Regions from separate parts of the Clostridium sp. TJA032 genome, predicted to be linked through region 3. Evidence: predicted binding sites of a transcription regulator. Region 3 holds the regulator's gene; each other region holds the start of a gene.
What was found. The regulator HrcA, encoded in region 3, represses chaperone genes, less so after heat shock. The targets are predictions, from matches to a motif close to TGTTAGCACTCNNNNNNNNNGAGTGCTAACA.
Positions count from the first base shown of each region.

Region 1: the regulator HrcA is predicted to act here: its motif matches at 1,677-1,707, upstream of groES (co-chaperone GroES).
Region 2: the regulator HrcA is predicted to act here: its motif matches at 7,711-7,741, upstream of htpG (molecular chaperone HtpG).

Region 1 is NZ_JBZEFB010000003.1:33,313-43,483, forward strand. It holds gene groL (chaperonin GroEL) at 1-1,312, opposite strand, end outside; gene groES (co-chaperone GroES) at 1,364-1,648, opposite strand; gene AC4FRL_RS08435 (TIGR01906 family membrane protein) at 2,009-2,671, shown strand; gene AC4FRL_RS08440 (HNH endonuclease) at 2,786-3,091, shown strand; gene AC4FRL_RS08445 (DNA-3-methyladenine glycosylase family protein) at 3,130-4,068, opposite strand; gene AC4FRL_RS08450 (C-GCAxxG-C-C family protein) at 4,078-4,482, opposite strand; gene AC4FRL_RS08455 (signal peptidase I) at 4,673-5,170, opposite strand; gene AC4FRL_RS08460 (3-hydroxybutyryl-CoA dehydrogenase) at 5,383-6,231, opposite strand; gene AC4FRL_RS08465 (electron transfer flavoprotein subunit alpha/FixB family protein) at 6,343-7,350, opposite strand; gene AC4FRL_RS08470 (electron transfer flavoprotein subunit beta) at 7,371-8,150, opposite strand; gene AC4FRL_RS08475 (acyl-CoA dehydrogenase) at 8,168-9,307, opposite strand; gene AC4FRL_RS08480 (short-chain-enoyl-CoA hydratase) at 9,348-10,130, opposite strand.
Region 2 is NZ_JBZEFB010000002.1:108,285-118,455, reverse strand. It holds gene AC4FRL_RS07670 (FAD-binding oxidoreductase) at 1-878, shown strand, start outside; gene AC4FRL_RS07665 (YjgN family protein) at 1,115-1,705, shown strand; gene AC4FRL_RS07660 (Cof-type HAD-IIB family hydrolase) at 1,812-2,636, shown strand; gene AC4FRL_RS07655 (NAD(P)/FAD-dependent oxidoreductase) at 2,718-4,139, shown strand; gene AC4FRL_RS07650 (NAD(P)/FAD-dependent oxidoreductase) at 4,144-5,034, shown strand; gene AC4FRL_RS07645 (gamma-glutamylcyclotransferase family protein) at 5,246-5,623, shown strand; gene AC4FRL_RS07640 (beta-class carbonic anhydrase) at 5,764-6,336, shown strand; gene AC4FRL_RS07635 (putative ABC transporter permease) at 6,463-7,104, shown strand; gene AC4FRL_RS07630 (zinc ribbon domain-containing protein) at 7,121-7,510, shown strand; gene htpG (molecular chaperone HtpG) at 7,777-9,648, shown strand; gene AC4FRL_RS07620 (LacI family DNA-binding transcriptional regulator) at 9,789-10,171, shown strand, end outside.
Region 3 is NZ_JBZEFB010000001.1:1,330,814-1,340,984, reverse strand. It holds gene holA (DNA polymerase III subunit delta) at 1-274, shown strand, start outside; gene rpsT (30S ribosomal protein S20) at 370-633, opposite strand; gene gpr (GPR endopeptidase) at 829-1,806, shown strand; gene AC4FRL_RS06225 (stage II sporulation protein P) at 1,915-2,994, shown strand; gene AC4FRL_RS06220 (sporulation-related protein NgaS) at 3,054-3,416, shown strand; gene lepA (translation elongation factor 4) at 3,537-5,339, shown strand; gene AC4FRL_RS06210 (hypothetical protein) at 5,537-5,806, shown strand; gene hemW (radical SAM family heme chaperone HemW) at 5,937-7,070, shown strand; gene hrcA (heat-inducible transcriptional repressor HrcA) at 7,266-8,285, shown strand; gene grpE (nucleotide exchange factor GrpE) at 8,315-8,941, shown strand; gene dnaK (molecular chaperone DnaK) at 8,995-10,171, shown strand, end outside.

The sequences.
Region 1 (10,171 bases), on a different contig from region 3:
TACCAACTTGTTCATCCGGTATATCTGAATTTAATTTTGAAACTTCATTTATAACATTAACATAAGCTGTTCCACCACCAGGAACTATACCTTCTTCTACAGCAGCTTTAGTTGCAGCTAAGGCATCTTCTATTCTTAATTTACTTTCTTTTAACTCTGTTTCTGTAGCTGCACCAACTTTAACTACTGCAACTCCTCCAGCTAATTTTGCTAATCTTTCTTGTAATTTTTCCTTATCAAATTCTGAAGATGTAGCATCTAATTGTAATTTTATTTGATTAATTCTATTTTTAATTTCTTCTGAATTTCCTCTTCCATTTACAATTGTAGTACTCTCTTTAGTAATCTTAACACTTTCAGCTTCTCCTAGCATATCTAATGTAGCTTCTTTTAAATCTCCTCCCACTTCATCAGATATTAAAATACCTCCAGTTAAAGTTGCTATATCTTGTAACATCTCTTTTCTTCTATCACCAAATCCTGGTGCTTTAACTGCAACACAAGTAAAAGTTCCTCTTAATTTATTAACAACTAATGTAGTCATAGCTTCTCCTTCTATGTCATCAGCTATTATTAAAAGTTTTTTACCTGCTTGAACTATTTGTTCAAGTAATGGTAGTAATTCTTGAATATTACTTATTTTTTTATCTGTAATTAATATTAAAGGATTGTCTAAAATGGCTTCCATTTTTTCTGTATCTGTAACCATATAAGCAGAAACATATCCTCTATCAAATTGCATACCTTCAACAACATCTAATTCAGTACCCATTGATTTAGATTCTTCTACAGTTATAACACCTTCATTTCCAACCTTCTCCATAGCATCTGCAATTAGCTTACCTATTTTTTCATCAGCTGCTGAAATTGCAGCAACTCTAGCTATATCTTCTTTTCCATTTACAGGTTTAGAAATTTTTTGTATTTCTTCTACAGCCTTTTCAACTGCTGTTTTAATTCCATTTCTTATTAAAATAGGATTTGCACCTGCAGTTACATTTTTTAATCCTTCTCTTATAATAGCTTGTGCTAATAATGTAGCTGTAGTTGTACCATCCCCTGCAACATCATTAGTTTTTGTAGCTACTTCTTTAACAAGTTGAGCTCCCATATTTTCATAAGCATCTTCAAGTTCAATTTCTCTTGCTATAGTAACACCATCATTTGTTATTAATGGTGAACCAAATTTTTTATCTAAAATAACATTTCTTCCTTTTGGTCCTAATGTAACCTTAACAGTGTTAGCTAATTTATCTACACCAGCTTGCATAGATCTTCTTGCTTCTTCACCGAATAATAATGTTTTAGCCATACTAATTTACCTCCCAAATCTATCATGAATATATAAATCACTTATATTTAACTATTCAACTATTGCTAATATATCATCTTGTCTTAATATAGTGTATTCTTCACCTTCAAATTTAACTTCTGTTCCTGCATACTTAGAGTATAATACTTTATCTCCAACTTTAACTTCCATTTCGCTTCTTTTTCCATCAACTATAGCTCCTGGACCTACTGCAATAACCTCTGCCTCTTGTGGTCTTTCTTTAGCTGTTCCAGTAACAATTATTCCACTTTTAGTGGTTTCCTCAGCCTCTAGTCTTTTAATAACAACTCTGTCTCCTAGTGGTCTAATATTCATTAAAAACCCTCCTTAAAAATGCTAATTTATTTAGCACTCTTTATTATAGAGTGCTAATTCTTACTATTATCATATAATTTACCAGTTGTAAATTCAATAAGTAAATTTATTTATTTAGAATATATTAGTATTATTTTCTATCTTTAAATTAATTTATCTTAATATTTCTTCTATTCTTTTGAAATTTCTTTAATTTACATATTTAAAGATTTATAATTATTAAATTATAAAATAATATCATATATTTAAAGCTTACGTACTATAAATTAATACTAAAACTTTTATTAAAATATGTATTTTTGTTTATTATTTAATAAAAAAGTCTAGAATTAAAAAAATAATTATTTAAAGGAGTACGTAATGTTTAAAACTTTAAAGGATTTTATATTTTCAATCTACCTTTTAATAAGCTCTATAATAATTTCAGTACTTATAACATTAAATATATCCCCTATTATCTATTATATACTTATTAAATTTAATAAAATACCAAAATTTAATAATATTAGCACTAATGAACTTTTAAAAGATTATAAAAATATAATAAATTACTTAAATTCACCTGAAATTGAAATTCTTAAATTTAACAACTTCAAAATTAGCAATATAGGGCAAATTCACTTTTTTGAAGTTAAAGAAATATTTTCATCCTTATATTTAATGGCTTTAATATCTATAATAATAGGTATTTTAATTTATGTATTTTTTAAAAAGTCTAACTCAAACCTTTCCTTTAAAGGTTTTAATATGTTCTTTTATGAAGTTATATTGATATTTTTCACTTTAATTATTTCTTTTTATATAAACTTTTCAAAATTATTTACCATTTTTCATAAAATATTTTTTAATAATGACTACTGGATTTTTGACCCTAAAAAAGATGAAATAATAAATGTCTTACCTGAATCCTATTTTTTATTGTTAGCTTTATTTATATTATTTTTAGTAATGATATTTTCCATAATATCAAAAATTTTTTACACTATAAAAATAAAAAAACTAAAATCTACCTTTATTAAATAAAATATTAAAATTAAAGCTTTTAAATTAAAAAAAGCTTTAAAATAAGGTTTTTTTAATTTTAAATATATGTATTATAATATTTAATAATATTATATTTATTTAAAGGTGGTTAACTTGACTAAAGAAAATATTTGTAATCTTTGTAAAAGGAGTGTTCCAGAAGTTACAAAACATCATTTAATACCTCTTGAAAAGAAGAAATTTAATGAGGAAGTAATTTCTCTTTGTATTCCCTGTCATAAGCAAATTCACGCTCTTTTTAGCAATTATGAATTATCTTTTAGACTTAATTCTCTTGAGAGAATTAAAGAAGAAGAAAAAATAAAAAAATATCTAAACTTTATTAGAAAACAACCTGGAGAAGCAGATATCTCAATAAAAAAATCAAAAGCTTTAAGAAAAAAAGGACGATATTATTAAAATAAAAAAGAGCTTAAATAACTAAGCTCTTTTTTTATTTAAAGTTTTATTCCATTTTCTCTAGCATAATAAAATAAATACTGTTGAGCAAATCCTGAGTATTCTCCAAATCTTTCTCTTGCAAAAATTCTTATTTTATTTAAAGAAGCATCATCAGCACCATAAAAATGCATCATTGCTCTTTTAACCCATACATCTACAGGAAATGCAGAACTTTTTTTCATGGAAAATAACATTATACAGTCTGCAACCTTTGCTCCAACTCCCATAAATTCTTGAAGTCCTTTATGACAGTTATCAGCATCCATATTGCTTATCTTTTCTAAATCATATTTTTCTAGTATTTCAACTATGTCCTCTTCAGGTGCATTTAATATTCCTTTCTTAGCTAACTCACAATCATATATCTTTTTAGTTGTATCAACTATATACTTACTTCTAAATGAAGCCCCTGTTTCCCTTATATCATCAATTGATGCTTTAGATAAACTTTCTGGACTTGGAAATGAATAATAGTCTTTGCCTTTATACTCTATTTTATTTCCCCATCTTTCACTTATTTTCTTTATTGTTTTTGAAATAACAGGAATACTATTTCTAGCTGATATTATAAATGATATAACAAGTTCAAAGGGTTCTTGATTTAATATTCTTATACCATATCCAAATTCAACAGCACTTTTTAAAGTTTCATCCCAAGATAAAGCTTCTTTAACCTTTGAATAATCCCTTTTTAAGTCAAAATAATCAATCCATATATTTTCAAAATCTTCTTTGTTAGTATTATATATTATTACATCATCTCCCTTTTGAGATACTTCTATAACCCTACCAAAGGCAACACCTATGTATGAATTATTTTCTGTTTTTTCCCATCTAAAACATTGACCACACTCAAAAACTTGTTTTATATTAAAATTTTTAGTTTCTCTTAAGATAACTTCATTATCTTTATATTCTACACTTTTAAAATCCATTTTTTTCACCTATCTTTCTCTTTGTATAATTTCATCTAAAATTTCAGCTGCTGTTTCTATCATAACTATGCATCTTTTGTCATCATCTTTTCTATATTTAGCTTTTAAATCAATACAATTATAATATCCTAATTTATCATAAAACTTTTTCATAAATTCTTCTGTTAAAGCTTTTGTCTTAGGACTTTGGTGTCCTCTATCTTCAGTAAACATAACTCCTAAAACTCCAGCTGCTCCAGTTATAGCCCCACAGATATTTCCTATAGCTAATCCTCCACCAAAAGAAGACATTACCTTTAAAGTTTCCTTTGATAAATTTAAATTATATTCTTCATTTGCAGCATACATTATGCACTCTGCACAATTTAAGTCATGCTTTTTATCCCACTTTTCTCTAGCTTTTTCAACTAACATGTTATACCTCCAAAATAAAGTTTAATTTCTATAAAACCTTATCTCATAAAATTAATTTTAAAAGTCATTAACTTAAATAATAACCTCATACTACTAATATTATACTAATAAGAGTTATTAATAAATAGTATTTAATAATATAAAATAAACCTAAAGAAACTAAAATACTTTAATTTCTTTAGGTTTATTTTTAATTCTTAATATTCTTTTTATTTCCTTTAAATGTGTCAAATAATATGCTTATAGCAATTAATATCATAAATCCAGAAATAACTATAGGCTTTGATAAAAATATAGTTAAATGTCCTAATAAAGGTATGTGAAATAAAACTTTTCCTATAAAATTTTCTTCATTAACTAAGCCACTATCTTCAACATTGTTATTATCACCTTTTGTTATAAATCCATCATCCTTTTTTCCTATTACTCTATGAGTAACCACATTCCCCTCAGATTTAAATGTTATAATATCTCCTTCTTTAATTTCATTAAAATTAGTATTTTTAACAACAACTAAATCTCCTGTTTTTATTTTAGGCTCCATACTACCACTTAATATTGTATAAGTTCTAAAGCCAACAGTTTTAAAGATTTTATCTGATTTACTCATAAAATTATTTATTAAAATTATAATTAAACAAAAAATAATTATGTAATATATTATATTAAATAAACTCTTATTTTTCATAAATTCACCTATCTCTGAATAAAAATATAAAATTACAATATATGTATATTCTAATAAATCGAAAAATATTCCTATTTTTTTGAAATAAACTATAAACTCTTTTTTAATTAATTTAAAAATTAAGAAAATAAAAAGAGGTTGATAAATATCAACCTCTAAATTTACTGCAATCTAAAAAATTATATTAATTCTACATTATAAAATTTCAATAATTAAGCTTTATAGTCATAGAATCCTTTACCTGTTTTTCTTCCTAGCCATCCAGCTCTAACATATTTTCTTAATAAGCTATGTGCTCTATATTTAGAATCACCAGTTTCCTTAAATAATACATCCATTATAGCTAAACAAACATCTAAACCAATTAAATCTCCTAAAGCTAAAGGTCCCATAGGGTGATTAGCTCCTAATTTCATTGAAGTATCTATATCTTCAATAGATGCTATATTTTCTGCATATATTCCAACTGCTTCATTTATCATAGGAATAAGAATTCTGTTAACAACAAAACCTGGTGCTTCAGCAACTTCTACTGGAGTTTTACCTATAGCTTCTGATATAGCTTTAACCTTTTCAAAAGTTTCTTGTGAAGTAGCCATACCTCTTATAACTTCTACTAATTTCATTATTGTTGCAGGATTAAAGAAATGCATTCCTATAACTTTATCTGGTCTATTTGTAGCAGATGCTACTTCTGTTATTGATAAAGAAGATGTATTTGAAGCTAAAATAGCTTCTTCTTTACATATCTTATCTAGCTCTGCAAAGATTTGTTTTTTAATGTCCATATTTTCTACTGCAGCTTCTATAATTAAATCACAATCTGCAGCTAGACCTAAATCAGTAGTTCCTGTAATTTTTGATAAAATAGCCTCTTTATCTTCTTCAGTTATTTTTCCTTTAGAAACTAATTTAGTTAACCCTTTATTAATCCCTGCTAATCCTCTATCAACAAATTCATCTTTTATATCTCTAACAATTACTTCATATCCTTTTTGTGCAAATGCTTGAACTATTCCAGCTCCCATTGTACCTGCACCAATCACAAAAATCTTTTCCATATTAAACTCCTCCTAAATACTCTTTATTAGACTTTTAATTTTAAAAGTCATACACCATAAATTGAAAAATTTTATAAGTTTACCCTTTTTATATTTATATATTTATTTATATTAAGCTTCTTCCTTCATAGCCTTTAACTGTGCTATAAATTCTGGAACAACCTTATTTACATCTCCAACTATTGCATAATCTGCAATTTTCATTATAGGAGCATTAGCATCTTTATTTATAGCTATTATCATATCTGAGTCTTGCATACCTGCGGCATGTTGAATTGCACCTGATATACCACAAGCTACATATATACTTGGTCTAACAGTTTTACCAGTTTGTCCAACTTGATAATCTTTATCTATCCAACCCTTTTCTACTGCTGCTCTTGAAGCTGCAATTGATCCATTCATAACTTCTGCTAATTCCTTAAGCATCTTAAAGTTTTCTTCTGAACCTATTCCTCTACCACCAGCAACTAATACGTTAGCTTCTGATATATCGACAATATCTTTATGTTCTTTAACTATTTTAACTATTTTTGTTCTTATATCCTCTTCATTAAATTTTATATCAACTTTTTCTACAGTAGCATCATTTTCACCTAAAGGAAGCTTTTCAAAAACTCCTGGTCTTACTGTAGCCATTTGTGGTCTATGTTCTGGACATACTATTGTAGCCATTAAATTACCACCAAAAGCTGGTCTTGTTGCTAATAAATCTCCATTTTCAACATCAACGTCTAAAGATGTACAATCTGCTGTTAATCCAGTTTCTAATCTTGCAGCAACTCTTGGACCTAAATCTCTTCCTATAAAAGTTGCTCCTATAAAAATTATATTTGGTTTTCTATCCTTAGCTAATTCACATATAGCTTTTGTATAACCATCAGTTGTATAGTGTTCTAACTCTTTATCTTCTACAACTAAAACTTCATCTGCCCCATGTCTTGATAAATCTTCAACTAAGTTTTCAACATTACTTCCTATTAATAAAGCTGTTAACTTTGACCCTAATTTATCAGCTATTTTTCTACCTTCACCTAATAATTCTAGTGAAACTTTTTGTAATTGACCTTCTCTTTGCTCAGCAAAAACCCAAACGCCATTAAAATCTGCTTTATTCATCTTAAATACCTCCCATAATCTTAGATATAGTGCTTTTCTTTTAATTTACCTAGTACATAATTAACTGAATCCTTAGGTGATTCCTTAACTATCTCTCCTGCACCCTTAGCCTCTTTAGTCATTGATTTTTTAACCTTTGTTGGTGAACCCTTTAATCCTAATTGAGACTTGTCTACATCTATATCATCAGCTGACCATACTAAGATTTCATCATCAGATGTATCAAATATATTTTTAACATTCATATATCTTGGTTCATTTAATTCTTTTATTGCAGTTAAAAGTACTGGTTGTTTAACTTTTATTAATTCATATCCATCTTCTAAAGCTCTATTTACTAATAAGCCATCTTCTTCAACTTTAACACCTTGAACATAAGTTACTTGAGGGATATTTAAGTGTTCAGCTATTTCAGGCCCAACTTGTGCAGTATCACCATCTATAGCTTGTCTTCCTGCAAATATTATGTCATAATCTAATTTCTTTAATGCTCCTGCTAAAGCCTTTGATGTAGCTAATGTATCTGCTCCTGCAAAAGCTCTATCAGTTATAAGAATTGCTTTATCTGCTCCCATACATAAAGCTTCTCTTAAAGCTAATTTAGCTTGAGGTGGTCCCATACTTAAAACAGTTACTTCTGCTCCATTATTATCCTTTAATTGTAAGGCAGCTTCTAAAGCGTGCTTATCTTCTGGGTTTATTATTGATGGAACTCCATCTCTTATAAGAGTTCCTGTTTTTGGATCTATTTTAACAGCTGTTGTATCTGGTACTTGTTTTAAACAAACTACTATTTTCATCTCAAAGCCCTCCTAAATTATCTTAATATGCTTCCTGCAATAACCATTTTTTGAACTTCTGAAGTTCCTTCGTATATTTCAGTTATTTTAGCATCTCTCATCATTCTTTCAACTGGGTATTCCTTAGTATATCCGTATCCACCAAATAATTGAACTGCCTTAGTTGTAACATCCATGGCTACTTCTGCAGCAAATAACTTAGCTCTTGCAGCATCTACTGAATAAGGTTTACCTTCTTCTTTTAAACAAGCTGCCTTATATACTAAAAATCTTGCAGCTTCTATTTTAGTATCCATTTCTGCTACCATCCATTGAAGTCCTTGGAATGCTGATAATGATCTACCAAATTGTTTTCTTTCTTTCATGTATGCAACTGCTTCTTCTAAAGCACCTTCTGCTATACCTAAGGCTTGAGCAGCAATACCTATTCTACCACCATCTAAAGTCTTCATAGCTATTCCAAATCCCTTTCCTTCTCTTCCAACTAAGTTTTCCTTTGGAACTACACAGTTTTCCATAATTAACTCAGTTGTTGATGAAGCTCTTATACCCATTTTTTCTTCTAATTTACCAATTGAAAAGCCTGGAAAATTCTTTTCAACTATAAATGCAGAAATACCTCTTGTTCCTTGACTTTTATCTGTCATGGCAAAGATTATAAAAGTATCTGCAACTCCTCCATTAGTTATAAAAATCTTACTTCCATTTAAAATATAGTTATCGCCATCTAATGTAGCAGTAGTTTGTTGACCAGCTGCATCAGTTCCTGCTCCTGGCTCAGTTAATCCAAAAGCTCCTAACTTTTCCCCTTTTGCAAGTGGAATTAAATATTTTTCTTTTTGTGCTTGTGTTCCAAATTGTTCTATTAAAGAAGCACATAAAGAAGTATGGGCTGAAACTATAACCCCTGTAGTAGCACAAACCTTTGATAATTCTTCAACAGCTAAAATATAAGATAAAGTATCTCCACCTGCGCCACCAAACTCTTTACTAAAAGGTATGCCCATCATTCCTAATTTGGCCATTTTTTTAACATTTTCCATTGGAAATCTTTCTGTTACATCTATTTCAGCCGCTATAGGTTTAACTTCATTTTGAGCAAATTCTTTAACCATTTGCTTAACTAATTCTTGTTCTCTTGTTAATTGAAAGTTCATTTTAATTACCCTCCTTAAATCCATACAACCATTTTAAAAATTATTTATTTTTAAAAGTTTTTTCTCTTCTCTCTAAAAAAGCACTCATTCCTTCTTTTTGGTCTTCTGTAGAGAAACATTTTCCGAAATCTCCAGCTTCTATAGCTACAGCTGAATCTATATCAACTTGAATACCTCTATTAATTGCATCTTTACATAACTTAACAGCTATTGGTGCATTATTAGCTATTTTTTTTGCTAAAGTCATTGCTTCCTCCATTAATTTTTCTGGTTCAACAACTTTATCTACTAACCCAATTCTTAAAGCTTCATCAGCTTTTATAATATCTCCTGTATAAATAAGTTCTTTAGCTTTGCCTTGTCCAACTATTCTTGGTAATCTTTGAGTTCCACCAAAACCTGGTGTTATACCTAAACCAACTTCTGGTTGAGCAAATTTAGCTTTTGAAGAAGCTATTCTTATATCACAAGACATAGAAATTTCACATCCACCACCTAAAGCAAAACCATTAATTGCTGCAATGACAGGCTTGTCTAAATTCTCTAATCTTCTAAATACCTTATTTCCTAATAATCCAAATTCTTTACCCTCTTCTTCATTTAAGTCTTTCATTTCTGCTATATCAGCACCTGCAACAAAAGCTTTATCTCCAGCGCCTGTTAAAATAACAACATACAAATCATCATCTTTTTCTATATTTTCTATAGCAGTATTTAAATCTTTTAGTGTCTCTGAGTTTAGTGCATTTAATGCTTTAGGTCTGTTAATTGTTAAAACTCCGATGTTTCCTTGCTTTTCAAAGATTACATTATTTAATTCCATTTTATTTCCTCCCTCATATACCATAGCGGATATACGGTTGT
Region 2 (10,171 bases), on a different contig from region 3:
AAATAAAGTTTTTAAATAGCAATGGAGAAATTATAATTGCAAATGAAATTTTAAATAAAGATTTATTTTGGGCTTCTAAGGGCTGTGGAGGAGGAAATTTTGGAATAGTTATTTCAATGACCTTTAAACTTCAAAATAAAATAAAAAAGGCTACTTTAATAGATATAGATTATAAAAATGCTGATAGAGAAGAACTTGTTTATATAATAAAAACTTTACAAGATAAGTTTAAAACCTTAGATAGAAGAATGAATTTAAAGACTGCAATTTATAATTCAAAAGAAAAGGGGGTAGGAATTAAAATAACAGGGATATTTTATGGAAATAAAGATGAAGCTAATGAAATTTTACTTCCCTTTAAGTTTCCTTCAAATATTGATTTTAATTTAACTTATGAAAATGCTTTAGAGGTTATTAGAAAAATAGAATATAGTCATCCTCCTTATGAGAAATATAAATCAACAGGAAGATTTGTATTTAGAGATTATAGTATAGGAGAAATAGAAAATCTTATAAATATAGTTTCAAAAAAAGCTGAAGGAGCATATTATAATGCAATATCTTTTTATGGATTAGGGGGAGCTGTAGAAGATATAAACAAAGAGGATAGTGCATTTTATTATAGAGATGCGAAATTTATAATGGGAATACAATCAGTTTGGGAAGAAGATTGTTTTGCAGAAAAAAATATAAAATGGGTAGAAAATAATTTTAAGTATGTAAAAAGCATTACAGAAGGTTCCTTTATAAACTTTCCTTTTAAAGGTCTTATGGATTATGAGGAAGATTATTATGGAAAAAATAAATATAAATTAAGAGATGTAAGAAAAAAATATGATAAGGATAGATTTTTTGCCTTTGAGCAAGGAATTAAATAATAGAAAGCATAGAAAACTTCAAAGTTTTCTATGCTTTCTATTTATATGTATTAAATTTGATACATTGCAAAATATTTGAGGAAATATTTTGTATATCTATTAAATTTAAATATATTTTAAAAAAATTAATAATATTGTTTCATTGATAAGTTTCATAAATAAATTATAATATATTTATAAAAATTGTAATTATATGAAGGAAATTTTTAAAATTAATGTAGAAAGGAGGAAGAAATATGAATTTTGAATCATCTATTATATTAAATAAGAAAAAATATGACTCATATTTTGACAATACTTTTAAAAATACAATTTTAAATCATATAAAATGGATAGCTTTAGGAGTTGTAACTTTAGGTTTAGCATATCCTTGGATAATATGTATGAAATATGATTCTACTTGCAAACATACAGTTGTTTGTGGGAAAAGATTAAAATTTATAGGAAGTCCAAAGGAGTTAATAGGTCATTGGATACTTTGGTGGTTTCTTATTGTAATTACCTTTGGATTATATGGACTTGTAGTAAAAATAAGATTTCAACAATGGACAAGTGCTAATACAATTTTTGAAGAAGCTGATGAAGGTGAGTATTCACATCACAAGAAACACTTGCATCATAAAAAACATACACATGAAAATAATACACATCATAAAAAGCATTTACATGAAAAGAAAAAAGTAGAGAGTGCAAAAGAAATATCAGAAAATAAAGAATCAACTAAGGTAAAACAATTAACAGGCAATGAAAATTCACAAAATGTAAAACAATTAAAAGAAAGTGAAAACTCACAAAATGTAAAGGAATTAAATAATAAAAATATATAAGTAAAAAATTATTAAAAATATAAAAAACATGTAGTTTACTTATTAGTGCCCTAGTCTTAAAATGACAGTGTAAGATAAGAATAAACAAAAGAAAGAAGTGTTTAGTATGAGTATAAAATTAATATGCATAGATATGGATGGAACTTTGCTTATGGATCAGCAAAGAGTTTCTGAAGAAGATAAAAATGCAATAAGAGAAGCGGTAAAAAAAGGTGTAGTAGTTGCAATAACTACAGGAAGAATTTATGATTGTGCAAGAATGTACTCAGACACAATAGGATTAAAAACTCCTATTATAGCTAGTAATGGAGCTTACATTGGTGGAGTTAATGATGAGGAAATATATAATAATCCACTTAAATTAAGTGATTTAGAAGACTTTAATATAATAACAAAAAAAGATAACCTATTTACATATGTAACTACAAATTGGGGAATTGTTTCAACAAAAGAATTGCCAGAAAATCATGTTTATAAGGTTTTAAATAGAAGTTTACCTAAGGATAAACAAGTAAGATTAGAAGTTGTTGAAGATTTAGGAGAAGCTTTTAGAAAATATGATGGAGAAATATTAAAAGGCGTTTGTGTTGAAAAAGAATTTAAAGATAAGTTAAAAGAAGCTAAGGAAGAACTAATTGAATGTTCAAAAGACTTAGAAGTAGTTTCTTCTTGGGATGATAACTTTGAAATAATGAAAAAAGGTAGTTCAAAGGGAGAAGCTGTTAAAAAACTTGCAAAATATCTTGGTATATCTAGAGAAGAAGTAATGTGTATAGGAGATAGTGAAAATGACTTATCTATGATAAGTTGGGCTGGAATTGGTGTAGCTATGGGAAATGCAATAGAGCAAGTTAAGGAAGTTGCAGATTATGTAACTGATGATAATAAACATGGTGGAGTTAGTAAAGCTATAAAGAAATTTGTTCTTTAAATTTAAGGGAAATAGGTTCTTGCTTTTTATTTAAAAATAAAATTTTATTTGTGCAAAATTTATTTTAAAAGGAGATGCCATATGAAAGATATTATAGTAATAGGTGCTGGAGTAATTGGATGCTCTATAGCTAGAGAATTATCAAAATATAATTTAAAAACCTTAGTTATTGAAAAAAATAGTGATGTGTCTGAAGGAATATCAAAAGGTAATAGCGGTATAGTTCATGGCGGATATAATGAAAAATTAGGAACATTAAAAGCTAAGTTAAATTTAGAAGGAAATAAGCTTTTTGATGACTTATCAAGAGATTTACAATTTCCTTTTAAGAGAAATGGTGCTTTTATTTTAGCTTTTAATGAGGAAGAAGCTAAGACTTTAGAAAGTTTAAAAGAAAATGGAGAAAAGCTTGGGATTTCTGGACTTGAAATTTTAAGTAAAGAAGAAGCTTTAAATATTGAACCTAATTTAAATAAAGAAGTTTTCAAAGTTTTAAGTGTTAAAACTTCAGGGATAGTTAGTCCTTATGAAATGACTATTGCTTTAGCGGAAAATGCAGTAGAAAATGGTGTTGAGTTTAAATTTAATTCAAAGGTAACTAACATAGAAAAAATAGAAGAGGGATATAAGATAACATTAAACAAAGATAGCTTTGTGAAAGGTAAAATTATAATAAATGCTTCAGGACTAGAAGGTGCTTTTTTAAATAATATTATAAGCATGAACAAAAGAGAACTAAATCCAGTAAAGGGAGAATATTGTTTATTTGATAAAGTAGCTGGTGCTATGATAAATAAGACTTTATTCCAAGTTCCTAACAAGTTAAGTAAGGGAGTTTTAGTAACTCCAACAGTTGAAGGAAATCTTTTAGTTGGACCTAATGCTTTAAGTGGAGAAAGTTTAGAAACTTCTAGAGAAGGAATAGATGAAATTTTAGATAAGAGTAAAAAATCTGTTGATAATATGCCAATTGCAAGAATATTAAATACATTCTCAGGTATAAGACCAAAAACTTTTGAAGGTGATTTTATAATAGAAGAAGTTGAAGATGCTAAAAATTTTATAAATGTTATAGGTATAGATTCACCAGGATTAACAGCAGCACCAGCTATAGGAATATATGTTGTTAATATAATTAAAGAAAAACTTTCTTTAGAAGAAAATAAAAACTTTAAAGGTACTAGAGAAAAAATAGTTAGATTTTCAGAACTTTCTTTAGAAGAAAAAAATAAATTAATAAAAGAAAAACCAGCTTATGGACATATGATTTGTAAATGTGAATTTGTAACAGAAGGTGAAATAATAGAGGCTATTAATAGACCTATAAAGGCTACAACTATAGATGCAGTTAAAAGAAGAACTAGAGCTTCTATGGGAGGATGCCAAGGGGTTGGATGTACAATTCCTATAAGTAAGATATTAAGCAGAGAATTAGGAATAGGTATAAGTGAAATAAATAAAAATAGTGAATGTTCACCAGTTATTGGGTTTAAGGAGGATTAAGTCTATGAGAGAATATGATTTAATTATAATTGGAGGAGGAGCATCAGGTCTTCTTTCAGCTATTTATGGCAAAGAGGCTGGAATAGAAAATATTCTTTTAATAGAGAAGGATTCAGTTTTAGGAGGAGCTTTAAATTCAGCTAATTATAATATAAGTGAAAAAGGAAATATAACTGGATTAGAGTATAAAGATGAACTTTTAAAGGAATTTAACAAGCTAAATATAGATGTTAAATTAAATACAATGGTTTTAAAAATAGAAGAATCAAAGGAAATTATTTGTACAAGTAGTGAAGAGGGAGTTCAAAAGATAAAAGGAAAAAATATTATAATAGCTAATGGTGGAAAAGAAAAAGGAAGAAATGCAGTTTCTATTCCAGGAGGACGTGTATCTGGAATTTTAACAGTTGGAATGGCTAAAAAAATATTTGGAATGAAAAATATGATTCCTGGTAAAAATATATTTATAGTAGGGGATAGTACTCTTTACATGATTCAAGAAGATTTAAAGAAACATAATATAAAAATTGCAGGAATCATAACAGATAAAAATAAAGATGAAATTTTTGATTTAAGCAATAATTTATATAAAGGATATGAAATTACTTCTATACATGGAGAAGGAAGAGTAGATTCTGTAACCATAAAAAATGAAGAAAACACTAAAAATATAAAATGTGATACAGTAATTTTTTCTTATCCAATGGTTTCAGATGGTTTAGTTGCTTTAAGAAGTGGTCTTAAATTAAACCCAAATACAACAGGAGCTCTTGTAGATGAAAATTTTGAAACATCAAAAGAGGGAATATATGCTTGTGGAAATGCAATATATATTCATAAAAATATAGAAGATGTTGAAAAAGAATGTAAAAAATTAATTGAAAAATTAAGTTAAAAACTATATTACTATAAAAATAGCAATATAGATTATATATTAAATCTATGAAGTAATATTTGGCAATATTATATAGATTTTCAATATTAATAATTAACTTTACCGAAATTTCGATTTTGGTAGAGTTAATTTGCTATATTATGTTAAAATTAAGTAATGTATTATTTTATTACATAATATTTAGCAGTATTGAAAAGAGGGTGTATAGTATATGGTCTATTTTGCTTATGGTAGTAATTTATGTTTAGAGCAGATGAAAAAAAGATGTCCAGAAGCTATTCCTATGGTTGGTGTACATCTTAATAATTATAAATTAACTTACAATAAGTATGCAGATATAGTACCTTGTAATGGTGAAAAGGTTTATGGTGCTATTTATGAAATCTCTATAAATGATTTAAAGATTTTAGAAAAGTATGTAGAGTATTCAGATTTATACGAAAAAAAATATGTTATTGTGCAAGATTCAAAGGGAGTTTCCTATGAAGCCTTTGCATATATTATGAAAGAAAAAGGTGAAAATAAGCCTGAAAAAAGGTATTTAGAGGTTATTAGTAAAGGATACAAAGATTGGGGAATTATTTATTAAAATAATTAATAAATATAAAAGTCTTAATTCTTTTTAAAATAATTTTAGATTAATTTGCTATAGGTTTTAAGTATTTATGTTATAGTAGTATAAATAATTAGTTTGAAAGAATAATAAATATTATTTATGAGGTAGTACATATGAAAAGCAATATAAGAAGATTAGATGAAATATTAGAATTTAATAAAAACTTTGTAGAAAATAAGGAGTATGAAAAATACAAAGCAAGTAAAAAACCAGAAAAGAAAATGGTTATTTTATCTTGTATGGATACTAGACTTACAGAGTTATTACCAAAGGCTATGAACATAAAAAATGGTGATGCAAAAATTATAAAGGATGCTGGAGCTACAATAATGCATCCTTTTGGAAGTGTAGTAAGAAGTATATTAGTTGCAATTTATGAATTTAATGCAGAAGATGTTTTTATTGTAGGACATAGTGGATGTGGTATGAGTAATTTAAACTCTAGAGATATGATAAAGAAAATGGAAGATAGAGGGATAAAAGAAGAAACTATATCTACAATAAAAGAATGTGGAATAGAAGTTGAAAAATGGCTTCACGGATTTGGATGTGTAGAAGAATCAATTAAAAAGAGTGTAGATTCTTTAAGAAAACATCCTTTAATTCCAAAGGATGTAAGTATTCATGGGTTAGTTATAGACCCTCATACAGGAGAACTTAAAGTTATTGTAAATGGATACGAATAAAAAGATACTTACTTTTAAGTAAGTATCTTTTTTATTTATAAAATAAGTCTTATAAGTATTATAGGTAAAACTTTTTATAAGTGATATAATTAGATATATTACTAATTTAAAAAGGAGGGATAAAAGATGTATATAAGCAATACCATGAATATTTATAAAATAATTTGGATATTCACAATTGGTTCTGTATTAGGATACTGCGTAGAAATGATTTGGTGCTATGTAAGAAATGGTCATTTTGAAAGTAGAAAAGGATTAATCTATGGTCCAATTAGTCCAGTATATGGAATAGGTGGAGTAGTACTTACTTTATTGCTATATAGATTTATCCACTATAATGGAATAATAATATTTTTTATAAGCGCAGTTGTAGGAGGTGTATTTGAATATTTATGTTCTTTTTTTCAAGAAAAACTTTTTGGAAGCGTATCTTGGGAATATAATAGCAAGTCTTTAAGTATTAACGGAAGAACTAGTGTTGAATATTCTATTTTTTGGGGAATACTTGGGGTGTTCTTTTTAAAGGATATTTACCCTTTATTTGATGATTTTATGGGGTTATTTTCTACACAGAGTATAAAGGTTATAACTTTAATATTTGTAATATTTTTAGTGCCAGATATTATAATATCTTCTTTAGCTGTTAGAAGAGAAGTAGAAAGAAGAAAAGGAAAAAAAGCGAGAAATGCTTTAGAAAGATTTCTTGATAAAAAATATACAGATGAATTTTTAAAGAAGATATATCCTAATATGATATTTAAAAATTAATTTATAGGAGAATTTTATGTTTTTTGTTGGTATATTTGGAATTGACACTAAAGAAAAACAGGTTAAGGACATAGACAATATATATTGCAGAACTTGTGATAATAAAACAAAAGGTGTTTTGATAAAAACTTATGAATATTTTCATTTTTTCTTTATTCCTATCTTTAGATGGAATGAGAGGTTTTATGTTATTTGCAAAAGATGTAATTCAATTTATGAAATTTCAAAAGAAAAAGGAAAAGATATAGAAAAAGGAATTATTAAGGATATTTCTGAAAATGATATGACTCTTATAAAAGAAGGACAAGTTTATGGGAAAAAAGCTCTAAAAAGAACATGTCCAAATTGTGGAAGAGAAATAGAAGGAGATTATAAATATTGTCCTTATTGTGGAAGTAAACTTTAGATAATATTTTACATACTAAGTTTAGTAATTATCAAAACAGAAAATAACATATAAATTTATAAAATGTATTAGATTAATTTATAGCTAATTTTATACTTTAATAGAGTATTAAATTAAAATTAATTTAATACATTTTTTTGTAAAAATATTTTCTTTATATATTGACATTAATTGAAAAAAGTGTTATATATAGAATTATAGATTAGCACTCAATGATATAGAGTGCTAACAATTAGAGTTTTTTATTTTTGGAGGGAAATTTCAAAATGGAAAAAAGAGAATTTAAAGCAGAATCAAAAAGATTGTTAGACATAGTTATAAATTCAATTTACACAAATAGAGAAATATTTTTAAGAGAGTTAATTTCAAATGCTAGTGATGCTATAGATAAAGTTTATTATAAAACCTTAGGAGATAGCTCCTTAACTTTTAATAAAGATGATTATTATATAAAGATAGTGCCAAATAAAGAGGCAAGAACTCTTACAATATCAGATAAAGGTATTGGTATGACAGAGAAAGAGCTAGATGAAAACTTAGGGGTTATAGCTAAGAGTGGTTCTTTACAATTTAAAAAAGAAAATGAAATCAAAGATGGATTTGATATTATAGGACAATTTGGAGTTGGATTCTATTCAGGATTTTTAGTTGCAGATAAAATAACAGTAATAACAAAAGCTTTTGGAGAAGATAAAGCATATAAATGGGAATCTGATGGAGTTGATGGATATACAATTTCAGAAGCTAAAAAAGATTCTTTTGGAACTGATATAATTTTACATCTAAAAGAAAATGATGAGGATGAAAATTATGATGAATTTTTAGAAGAATATAAATTAAAATCATTAATTAAAAAGTATTCAGATTTTATAAGATATCCTATTAAGCTTGATATTACAAAATCTAAGATTAAAGAAGGAACAGAAAATGAACATGAAGAGTATGTTGAAGAAGAAACAGTAAACAGTATGGTTCCTTTATGGAGAAGAAATAAAAATGAACTTACTGATGAAGATTACAATAATTTTTATATGGAAAAAAGATTTGGATTTGACAAGCCTTTAAGACATATGCATATAAGTGTTGACGGGATGATAAGTTATAATTCAATTCTTTATATTCCTGAAAACATACCATATGATTACTACACTAAAGAATATGAAAAAGGCTTAGAGCTATATTCAAATGGTGTTTTAATAATGGAAAAATGTTCATCACTTTTACCAGATTATTTTGGATTTGTAAAAGGAATAGTAGATTCTCAAGATTTATCACTTAACATTTCAAGAGAAATGCTTCAACATGACAGACAATTAAGCCGTATTGCTAAAAATATAAAAAATAAGATAAAGAATGAACTAGAATCTATGATGAAAAATGATAGAGAAAGTTATGAAAAATTCTATAAAACTTTTGGCAGACAAATAAAATACGGAGTTTATGATGACTTTGGTATGAATAAAGATGAATTAAAAGATTTATTAATGTTTTATTCATCTAAAGAAAAGAAAATGGTAAGCTTAGCTGAATATGTTGAAAGAATGGATAAGGAACAAAAGTATATTTATTATGCTGTTGGAGAAACAAATGAAAGAATAGAAAAAATGCCACAAACTGAAATGGTATTAGATAAAGGTTATGAAATTCTTTATTTTACAGAGGATGTAGATGAATTTGCAATTAAAATGCTTATGAGCTATAAGGATAAAGAATTTAAATCAGTATCTAGTGGTGATTTAGGAATAGAATCAGAAGAGGAAAATAAGAAAGAAAATGAAGAAAATAAAGGTATATTTGAAGCTATTAAGGAAGCTTTAGGTGATAAAATAGTTGCAGTAAAAGCTTCAAGTAGACTAAAAAATTATCCAGTATGTTTATCTTCAGAGGGTGAACTTTCAATAGAGATGGAAAAAATATTAAGTGCTATGCCTAATAATCAAGGGGTTAAGGCACAAAAGGTACTAGAAGTTAATACAAATCATAAAGTATTTAATTCATTAAAAGATTCTCTTGAAAATGATAAAGATAAATTTAATTTATATACAAAATTACTTTATAATCAAGCTTTACTTGTTGAAGGTTTAAGCGTTGAAGATCCTGTAGATTTTACAAATGATATTTGTAAATTAATGAAATAGAATTAAACTCAAAAGGTGTAATAAGGAATTTAAATATTGCTTATTATGCCTTTTTTACTTTTATAAATTAAACCTAAAGGGGCTTTTGTAGATTATAAAAGAATTTTATGGTATATTTTAAAGTACGAAGGAGTGATTTTGTGAAGGTTACAATTAAAGATGTGGCTAAAGAAGCTAATGTAGCCCCTTCAACTGTTTCAAGAGTTTTATCTAATAGCCCTAAAATTAGTGAAGAAACTAAAAGAAAGGTAAATGAGGCTATAAAAAAATTAAATTATAAACCAAATGCCATAGCCAGAAGTCTTGTTAGTAATAAAACAAAAATATTAGGAGTTGTTTTACCAAATGAGGCTGATGATTCATTTAAAAATCCTTTTTTTGTAGAAGCTATGAGAGGAATGAGCATGTCTGCAGAGGAAAATGGTTATTATATAATGTATGCTTTTAGCAAAAATGATGAGGATGAATTAAGAACAATAAAAGAGTTTTCAGGGAATAATTTACTAGAAGGACTTTGCTTATT
Region 3 (10,171 bases):
AAGAGAACAATTTCAAAAATTACATAGAGTAAAGGTTAGACTTTCTGAAAAATATAACTTACATGAGATAAAAAAGGACTTTTTAGAAAATAGTAAGACTAATTTACCTGATTTTGTTATAGAGAAGTTTGTAAATCAAAGCAAGAAATTCTCTACTGCTCAACTTAATAAATGTATTAAACTTTGTTTATATACTGAGAAAAAGCTTAAAAGCAATTCTAATTTAAATAAAAAAACTGAACTTGAACTTATGATTGTGAGTACTGTAATATAAAAAAATCCAGATTAGAAAATCTAATCTGGATTTTTTTCTTTTAGAAATACTTCTAATAAAAGAAAATGGTGTTAGAAATTCTAACACCCATATAATTAAGCCATAGCGTTTAACTTAGCAGCTAATCTTGATTTCTTTCTAGCAGCCATGTTTTTATGAACTACTCCTTTAGAAGCAGACATATCTAAAGCTCTAGCAGCTTCAACGTATAAAGTTGCAGCTTCTGCTTTGTTCTTAGCTTCAACAGCTACTTCAAACTTCTTTATAGCAGTTTTAAGAGCTGACTTAATCATCTTATTTCTTAAAGTTTTCTTTTCAGTAACTTTTATTCTTTTCTTTGCTGATTTAATATTTGCCATTCTAGTTCACCCCCTTCAACTTTTATAGCGTATCTGCAGTTTTGGGGAATCTGCGTACGAGTTCATTATTAACAAAGGTAATTATAACATCATAAATATATAAGTTCAAGTCTTTTTTCTTCTTTATCGACATAATTATCATTTTTACGGATATTATATATAATATATAAATTTAAATTAAAAAGAGGTGGAAAAATGTACAATGTAAGAACGGATTTAGCCATTGAAAGCAGGGAGATTTATAAGCATAGATATAACAGAGATATTGAAGGTGTTGTTTTTGAAGAAAAAACAGTAGAAGATGATATAAAAATAACAAATGTTGATATATTAAATGAAGAAGGTGCTAAGGCAATGGGAAAACCTATAGGTAGATATGTTACTATAGATATTCCTGAATATACTCATTATGATGGAGGTATTATGGACCAAGTATCTCATGTAGTTGCCTCATCTTTAGAAGAACTTATTAAACTTTCAGAAGAAAGAACAGCCTTAGTAGTAGGGTTAGGAAACTGGAATGTTACACCAGATGCTATTGGGCCTAAGGTTGTAGGTAAATTGATGGTAACTAGGCATTTAAGAAAAGTTATGCCAGATATTATAGATGATTCTGTAAGACCAGTTTGTGCTATAGCACCAGGGGTCTTGGGGATAACTGGAATTGAAACAGGAGAAATTATAAAATCTTTAGTAGAGAGAATAAAGCCAGATTTGGTAATTTGTATAGATGCTTTAGCTTCAAGAAAACTTGAAAGAGTTGCTAGAACAATTCAAATAAGCAATACTGGAATATCACCAGGAGCTGGAGTTGGAAATCATAGGATGAAAATAAATGAAGAAAATTTAGGAATACCTGTAATTGCTATAGGAGTTCCTACTGTTGTAGATGCAGCTACTATTGCAAATGATGCTATGGATTTGGTTTTAGATGAAATGATAAATCAAGCTGAAAATGGAAAAGAGTTTTATGATTTACTAAATAAAATAGATAAAAATGAAAAGGGAGTTCTTATAAAAACTCTTTTAAATCCTTATGTAGGTGATTTAATGGTTACACCAAAGGAAATAGATGACATAATAGAATCTGTTTCAAAGATTATAGCAAATGGTATAAATATTTCATTACAACCTAATATGATTTTAGAGGACATAAATAAATTCTTAAATTAAAGCTTTTTGTAAAAAGCAATTTAAAAATTAATATGAGAAAAATATAAATAGAGTAACATAATAATTAATATACCCTCATATAAATGAAAATATGAGGGAGGGGATAATGTGAGAGGTATTAATAAGAGAGAGATACCTATAGGGATGATTATTCTCTTATCTTTACTTATATTATTTATGTTTAGATTTATGAAAATTGCAGCAAGTAAAGATATGAGAGAAAATTTATCATATATACAACTTTTAAATGCAGGAATGCCTGTTGCAAAGGGAACATATTATGATGAAAATGCTTATTTAGAAAGCAATATTACATTACAGAGTTTAGCTTTAGAAACTTTAAATATAAAACCAATAGAGCCTATGGAAATTGTTATGAAAGAAGTTCCATATTTTGATGCAGTAGAAAAAATTGCTTCAATTGATAAGCTTGATTATTCATTAGGTGAGAAAGTAGATTCATTTGATTTAAATAAAGAAAGTATAGATATAGTTTCTAATGAAGAAATTAATAAAAATCAATTAGAGGCAAGTAAAAATAATGAAGTTTATGACCCAACTTTAAAGAAGGAGTTAGACCAATCTAAGCCAGAAGTACTTATATATCATACTCATAATTCAGAAGGATATAGTGAAGAAAGAACTTCAAATAATGAAGAAAATAATGTAGTTGGAGTAGGAACTTTAGTTGCAAAAGAATTACAGGAGAATTATGGAATATCAGTTATACATGATAAAACAAACCATTCAGTTTCTTATGAACAGTCTTATAATAAATCAAGAGAAACTGTGAAAAAATATACTAGTGAATATCCTGATTTTAAGTTAATAATAGATATTCATAGAGATTCTGTTGGAGAACGTAATAAAAAGAATTTAACTGCTAATATAAATGGAGAAAACTTAGCAAAAATTATGTTTGTTACAACTAAAAATAATCAATATTTTAATGAAGCTGAAGCTTTAGCTTATAGATTTATTAATAAAGCTAATGAACTTTTCCCAAATATTTTAAGAATGCAGGAAACCTATAAGTATGATAGGGGAAGAAATGCCTTTAATCAAGACTTTAGTAAGAATTCTATGCTTATTGAAGTTGGTGCAGAGGTTAATACCTCTAAGGAAGCACAGGCTACAGCAAAATATATAGCTAGATTAATAGCAGAGGAATTAAATAGGAAAAAGTGAATAAAATAAAAGAATTTTGAACATCCTTATAGATAGTAGTTCTATGGGGGTGTTTTGTTTTGAAGAAATTTATCATTTATTCTACTCTTTTTATCCTCTTCACATCAATAATATTATGGGGAGTTATAGGAATTAATATTGAAAACACAGAGGCTTTTAATAATAAAGATTATGAGTTAAGTGAAAAGGTAGATTATGAAAAAATAAAAGAAGAAACAGGAATGGATTTAACAATATTTAGTGAAGATAATAGTCCAGTAAAAATATATGAAAACAAAGATGAGTTTTATTTGGTTTTTAAAGAACATACTTTAAATTTAAATAAAAGTTTGTTTGGTAATATTTTAATTGGTACCTTTAATTTAATAAATACCTTAATTTTAAATGTAAATGAGTTTATAGGAAGGTATGTAACAATGTAATTTAAAGAATATTGACAGTTTCCCTTAGCTTTGTGATATAATGTAACTTGACTTATTCTACAATGTGGGGGTGAAAACTGTTCAAAAACTTTTTAAATAGTTTAGAGAGCAGGTTTAGATATGGATAAAAAAAAGTATATAAGAAACTTTTCAATCGTAGCTCATATAGATCATGGTAAATCAACATTAGCGGATAGGCTTTTAGAGAAAACTGGAACATTAACTCAAAGAGAAATGGAACAGCAAGTACTAGATACTATGGAGCTTGAAAAAGAAAGAGGAATAACAATAAAGTCTCAAGCAGCAAGACTTATCTATAAGAGAGAGAACGGCGAAGAATATATATTAAATCTTATAGATACTCCAGGTCATGTAGACTTTACATATGAAGTTTCAAGAAGTTTAGCAGCTTGTGAAGGTGCTATTTTAGTAGTAGATGCTACACAAGGAATACAAGCTCAAACTTTAGCAAATTGTTATCTAGCTTTAGATAATGATTTAGAAATAGTACCTGTTATAAATAAGGTTGATTTAGCAAGTGCTAGACCAGATGAAATAAAGCAGGAAATAGAGGATGTAATAGGAATAGAGGCGGAAGATGCACCTTTAGTATCAGCTAAAACAGGATTAAATATAGAAGATGTTTTAGAAGAAATCGTTGAAAAAATTCCTGCACCAGAAGGAGATGAAAATGCACCTCTTAAAGCTTTAATATTTGACTCATATTATGATAGTTATAAAGGTGTTGTATGTCATATAAGAGTTAAAGATGGTAAAGTTAAACCAGGAACAAAAATTAAATTAATGTCAACAGATAAGGTTTATGAGGTTGTTGAAACAGGAGTGTTTACACCTGCCTTAATGCCCCTAAAAGAAGGATTAAGTGCAGGAGAAGTTGGATATATAACAGCTTCAATAAAAAATGTTAGAGATGCTAGAGTTGGTGATACAATAACTGAAGCAGCTAGACCAACAGCAGAAGCTTTACCAGGATATAAACCAGCAATTCCAATGGTTTATTCAGGTATATACCCAGTTGATGGAGCAAAATATGAGGAGCTAAAAGAAGCTTTAGAAAAACTTCAAATAAATGATGCTGCCTTATCTTTTGAACCTGAAACATCAGTAGCTTTAGGCTTTGGATTTAGATGTGGATTCTTAGGATTATTACATATGGAAATAATCCAAGAAAGAGTTGAAAGGGAATTTAACTTAGACATAATTACAACAGCACCATCAGTTATATATAAAGTAACTAAAACAAATGGAGAGACTTTTGATTTAACAAATCCAACAAATCTTCCACCAATGACAGAAATTGCATATATGGAAGAACCAGTTGTTAAAGCTTCCATAATAACTCCAACAGATTACACTGGTGCGGTAATGGAATTATGCCAAGATAGAAGAGGTAAATTTATAGATATGCAATATCTTGAAGAAACAAGAGTTGTTATACACTATGAAATTCCACTAAATGAAATAGTTTATGACTTCTTTGATACTCTTAAATCAAAGACAAGAGGATATGCTTCATTAGATTATGAATTAAAGGGTTATGAACAATCAAAGCTTGTTAAGTTAGATATTCTATTAAATGGAGATAATGTAGATGCTTTATCTATGATAGTTCCAGAAGTTAAGGCTTATCATAGAGGTAGAGCTATTGCAGAAAAGCTTAAGGAGATAATTCCAAGACACATGTTTGAAGTACCAATTCAAGCAGCAGTAGGTTCAAAGATTATAGCAAGAGAAACTGTTAAGGCTATGAGAAAAGACGTATTAGCTAAGTGTTATGGTGGAGATATCTCAAGAAAGAAAAAACTTCTTGAAAAACAAAAAGAAGGTAAGAAGAGAATGAGACAATTAGGAACAGTTGAAGTTCCTCAAGAGGCATTTATGTCAGTATTAAAGGTTGATTAATTATCTATTAAGCAAGAGTAAATGAAATTTATTTACTCTTGCTTTTTTTATTGTAAGTTTATTTAAAAATCATAGTATATAAGAAATTTTAGGAAAAAATTTATATTTAAAATATATTTTATTTAGTCATTAAAAGGAAAGATACTCCATATATTTATAGTAAATTAATAAAACTTATGTAGAGGAGTTGAGTTTTTATGATAAAGGCTGAAAAAAGAGATCCTAAAATAAAGAATAGGAAATTTAGAAATAATGGAAGAGCAACTGGTGTTATAAATAGAAAAAATGGAGAGAATATTTGTATAAGTCTTAAAATTTCAGACTTAGATAAATTTTTAGCTAAGTATGGAGAACATAGCAATATAAATGTTTATTTAGAAGGAGAAGAAATAAATACTTCAATTATAGAGGTTCAAAGAGATACATTAATTCATAATGCTATAAATATAAATTTAAGAGAAATTTAAAATAACTATTTTAAGTATTTAAATTTTAAGAAACAAAGTAAAAGTTGTGAGTTTATTCACTCATGACTTTTTTTATTATAATATATAAGAAAGACTTTTTAGTCTAAATGAATTTTGGAGGAAATAAGATATGGAACAAATTTCTTTATATATACATATACCTTTTTGTGCTCAAAAGTGTTTTTATTGTGATTTTCCATCCTTTTCTGGAAAGGATTATTTAAGAAAAGATTATATAGAAGCATTAAAAAAGGAAATAAAAATTTTTAAAGAGAAAAATAAAAATTTTGAGATTGAAACTATATTTATAGGAGGTGGAACTCCTAGTGTTTTAAATTGTGATGAATTAGAAGAGGTTTTAAAAAGTATTAAAGAATTAAATATAGTTTATGATGTTGAATATACCATAGAATGTAATCCTGGCAATTTGACTTATGAGAAGCTTAAAGTTATGAAAAAATATGGAGTAAATAGAATAAGTATGGGACTTCAAGCTAAGCAAGATAATTTATTAAGAAAGATTGGTAGAATACATAATTATGATAGTTTTAAGGAAAACTTTTTAAAAGCTAGAGAGGCTGGCTTTGAAAATATAAATGTAGATTTAATGTTTGGATTACCTAATCAAAGTGTGGAAGATTTTAAGGAAACTTTAAAGGAAGTAGTATCTTTAAATCCTACACATATTTCAGCTTATAGCTTAATAATTGAAGAAGGAACAGCTTTTTATACCTTATATGAAAGGGATAAATTAAATTTACCTAGTGAAGAAGAAGAAAGAGAGATGTATGATTTTTGTAAAAGTTATTTAAAAAGCAAGGGGTTTAATCAATACGAGATTTCTAATTACTCTAAAAAGGGAATGGAGTGTAGACATAATTTAGCTTATTGGGACATGAAAAATTGGATAGGATTAGGTTCATCTTCAGCTTCTTATATTAATGGAAAAAGAATTAAGAATATAAGTAATATAGAAAATTATATAAATTCAATAAATGAAAAGGGAGAAGCTATTGAAGAAATAATAAACAATTCTTTAAAGGATAATATGGAAGAATTTATGTTTATGGGCCTTAGAAAGATTAAAGGAATTGAAGAAAAAGAATTTGAAGAACGATTTAAAATGAATATAAATTTAGTATATGGTGAAATAATAAATAAGTATATAAATAGAGGGCTTTTAATAAGGGAGAATGGAAGGCTTTATTTAAGTGAAAAGGGTATTGAAGTATCTAATATTATAATGGCTGAATTTCTTTTATAAACATAAAGTGAATTTATATGTAACTTAAAGAAAATAAAAGAAAATAGAAGAAAGAGTAGAATAAACATTATAAAAATCAAAAATTTGGTTTAAAATGATAAAAAATGGGATTGACAAAAAACTTGTAAGGTAATATATTAATAGTGTACTAGTTAGCACTCGTTAATAGTGAGTGCTAATAAAGAGGTGAGATTAGTGATAGATGATAGAAAGCTTCAAATATTAAGAGCTATAATTCAAGACTATATATCAACAGGAGAACCCGTTGGTTCAAGAACTATCGCTAAAAAATATAATCTTGGAGTAAGTTCAGCCACAATAAGAAATGAAATGGCTGACTTAGAGGATATGGGATTTTTAGAACAGCCTCATACTTCGGCAGGAAGAATTCCATCAAGCAGAGGATATAGATTATATGTAGATAGAATGATTGAATTTGAAAGATTGTCTTCTGAAGAAGAAGGTCTTATTAGAAGTTCAATAATAGATGGTACATTGTATGAAGTTGATAAAATAATCAAGCAAACTAGTGCTCTTCTATCAGAACTTACTAAAATGACTTGTATAGTAAAAGCACCTTCTGTGCATAAAAGTTTTGTTAAGTCTATACAACTTTTGAAGGTTGATGATTTAAGTATTTTATGTGTATTAGTAACAGATAGTGGTGTTATAAGAAATACAGTTATAAAAGTAAGGAGCGTACCTATATCTGAAGAACTTATTAAAATTAGTAAGATAATAACTGAAAGGCTTAAAAACCTTACTATTGAGCAAATAAACTTAGAGGTTATAAGTAACTTAAATAAAGCTTTAAGTGGATATGAAGATATAGTAAATGCTGTGTTACCAGCTCTTTATGAAAGCTTAAAGGGTGATGAAACATCTGAGGTATTCTTAGAGGGAGCAATTAATATATTAAATTATCCAGAATATAATAATATTCATAAAGCTAAGGAAATTTTAGAATTTTTACATGATAAGAAAAGTATTTCAGAACTTATAAGTGATAGTGAAGATATGACTGTAAAAATAGGAGATGAAATTTTTGTCCCAGAGGCTAAGGAATGTTCCATTATATCAGCTGGTTATCATGTAGGAGATAGATCTTTAGGTACAATAGCTTTAATAGGGCCTAGAAGAATAAATTATTCTAAGGTTTTAGCAATCATGACTGAGGTTATGAAAGAATTAAATGAAACCTTAAAAAATAAGTAGTAAATAAAGAGAAGAGGTGTAACTGCTTTATGGTGGATGATAAAGATTTTAACGAAGAGTTAAAGGATAATATCAAAGAGGAATTAGACAAAGAAACAAAGGCTGAAAATCCTAATATTGATGAAGAGGTAGAAGAAGTTTCAGAAGATATTAAGGCTGATGAAAAAGTTATAGATTTTGAAGAATTAAAGGCTTTAAAGGAAGAAAATAATATGTTTAAAAATAAAACAAAGAAACTAGAAAATGAATTAGAGGCCTTAAAAGATAGATTATTAAGAATATCTGCAGAGTATGAAAACTACAGAAAAAGAACAGATAAAGAAAAAGAAAGAATATATACTGATGCTTGTGAAGATGTTTTAGTAAAAATGCTTCCAGTTTTAGATAACTTAGAAAGAGCCTTAGATGTAGATGGAACTGTTGAGGACCTTAAAAAAGGTGTTGAAATGACAGTAAGACAATTTGAAGATGCTTTAGATAAACTTCAAGTTGAAGAAATATCTACAGAAAATGGTTTTGACCCAGAATTACATCAAGCTATGATGGTTGTAGAAAAAGAAGGAGCAAAACCAAATGAAGTAGCCCAAGTATTCCAAAAGGGATATAAAAGAGGGGATAAAGTCATAAGACATTCTATGGTAACTGTAACTAAATAATTAATTAGAATTTGACAAATTATATATAGATATTTATAGAGGAGGAATTTTCAATGAGTAAAATAATAGGTATAGATTTAGGAACAACAAATTCATGTGTAGCTGTTATGGAAGGTGGAGAACCAGTAGTTATCACTAACTCAGAAGGTGCAAGAACAACTCCATCAGTAGTTTCATTCCAAGCAAATGGAGAGAGATTAGTAGGTCAAGTTGCTAAAAGACAAGCAATTACAAACCCAGATAGAACAATAATGTCAATAAAAAGACACATGGGAACTGACTACAAAGTTAATATAGATGGAAAAGATTATACACCACAAGAAATATCAGCAATGATACTTCAAAAATTAAAAGCTGATGCTGAAGCATATTTAGGAGAAAAAGTAACAGAAGCTGTTATCACAGTTCCAGCTTACTTCAATGATGCTGAAAGACAAGCAACTAAAGATGCTGGTAGAATAGCTGGTTTAGATGTTAAGAGAATAATAAACGAACCAACAGCTGCATCATTAGCTTATGGATTAGATAAAATGGATAATGCACACAAAATCTTAGTATATGACCTAGGTGGTGGTACTTTCGACGTATCTATCTTAGATTTAGGTGATGGAGTATTCGAAGTTGTATCAACAAATGGTGATGCTAGATTAGGTGGAGACGACTTTGACCAAAGAATTATAGATTATATAGCAGATGAGTTTAAAGCTCAAAATGGAATAGATTTAAGACAAGATAAAATGGCTCTTCAAAGATTAAAAGAAGCAGCAGAAAAAGCTAAAATTGAGTTATCATCATCAACTCAAACATTAATAAACTTACCATTTATAACTGCTGATGCAACTGGTCCAAAACACATAGATATGACATTAACAAGAGCTAAATTCAATGAATTAACTCATGACTTAGTTGAAAGAACAATAAACATAATGAAAGAAGCTTTAAAATCAGGTAACGTTTCATTAAATGACATAGATAAAGTAATCTTAGTTGGTGGATCAACAAGAATACCTGCAGTTCAAGAAGCTGTTAAAAACTTCACTGGAAAAGAGCCTTCAAAAGGAGTTAACCCAGATGAATGTGTAGCAATGGGTGCTGCAATACAAGCTGGTGTTTTAACTGGTGATGTTAAAGACGTATTATTACTAGATGTTACTCCATTAACATTAGGAATTGAAACTTTAGGAGGAGTTGCAACTCCATTAATCGAAAGAAATACAACTATCCCTGCAA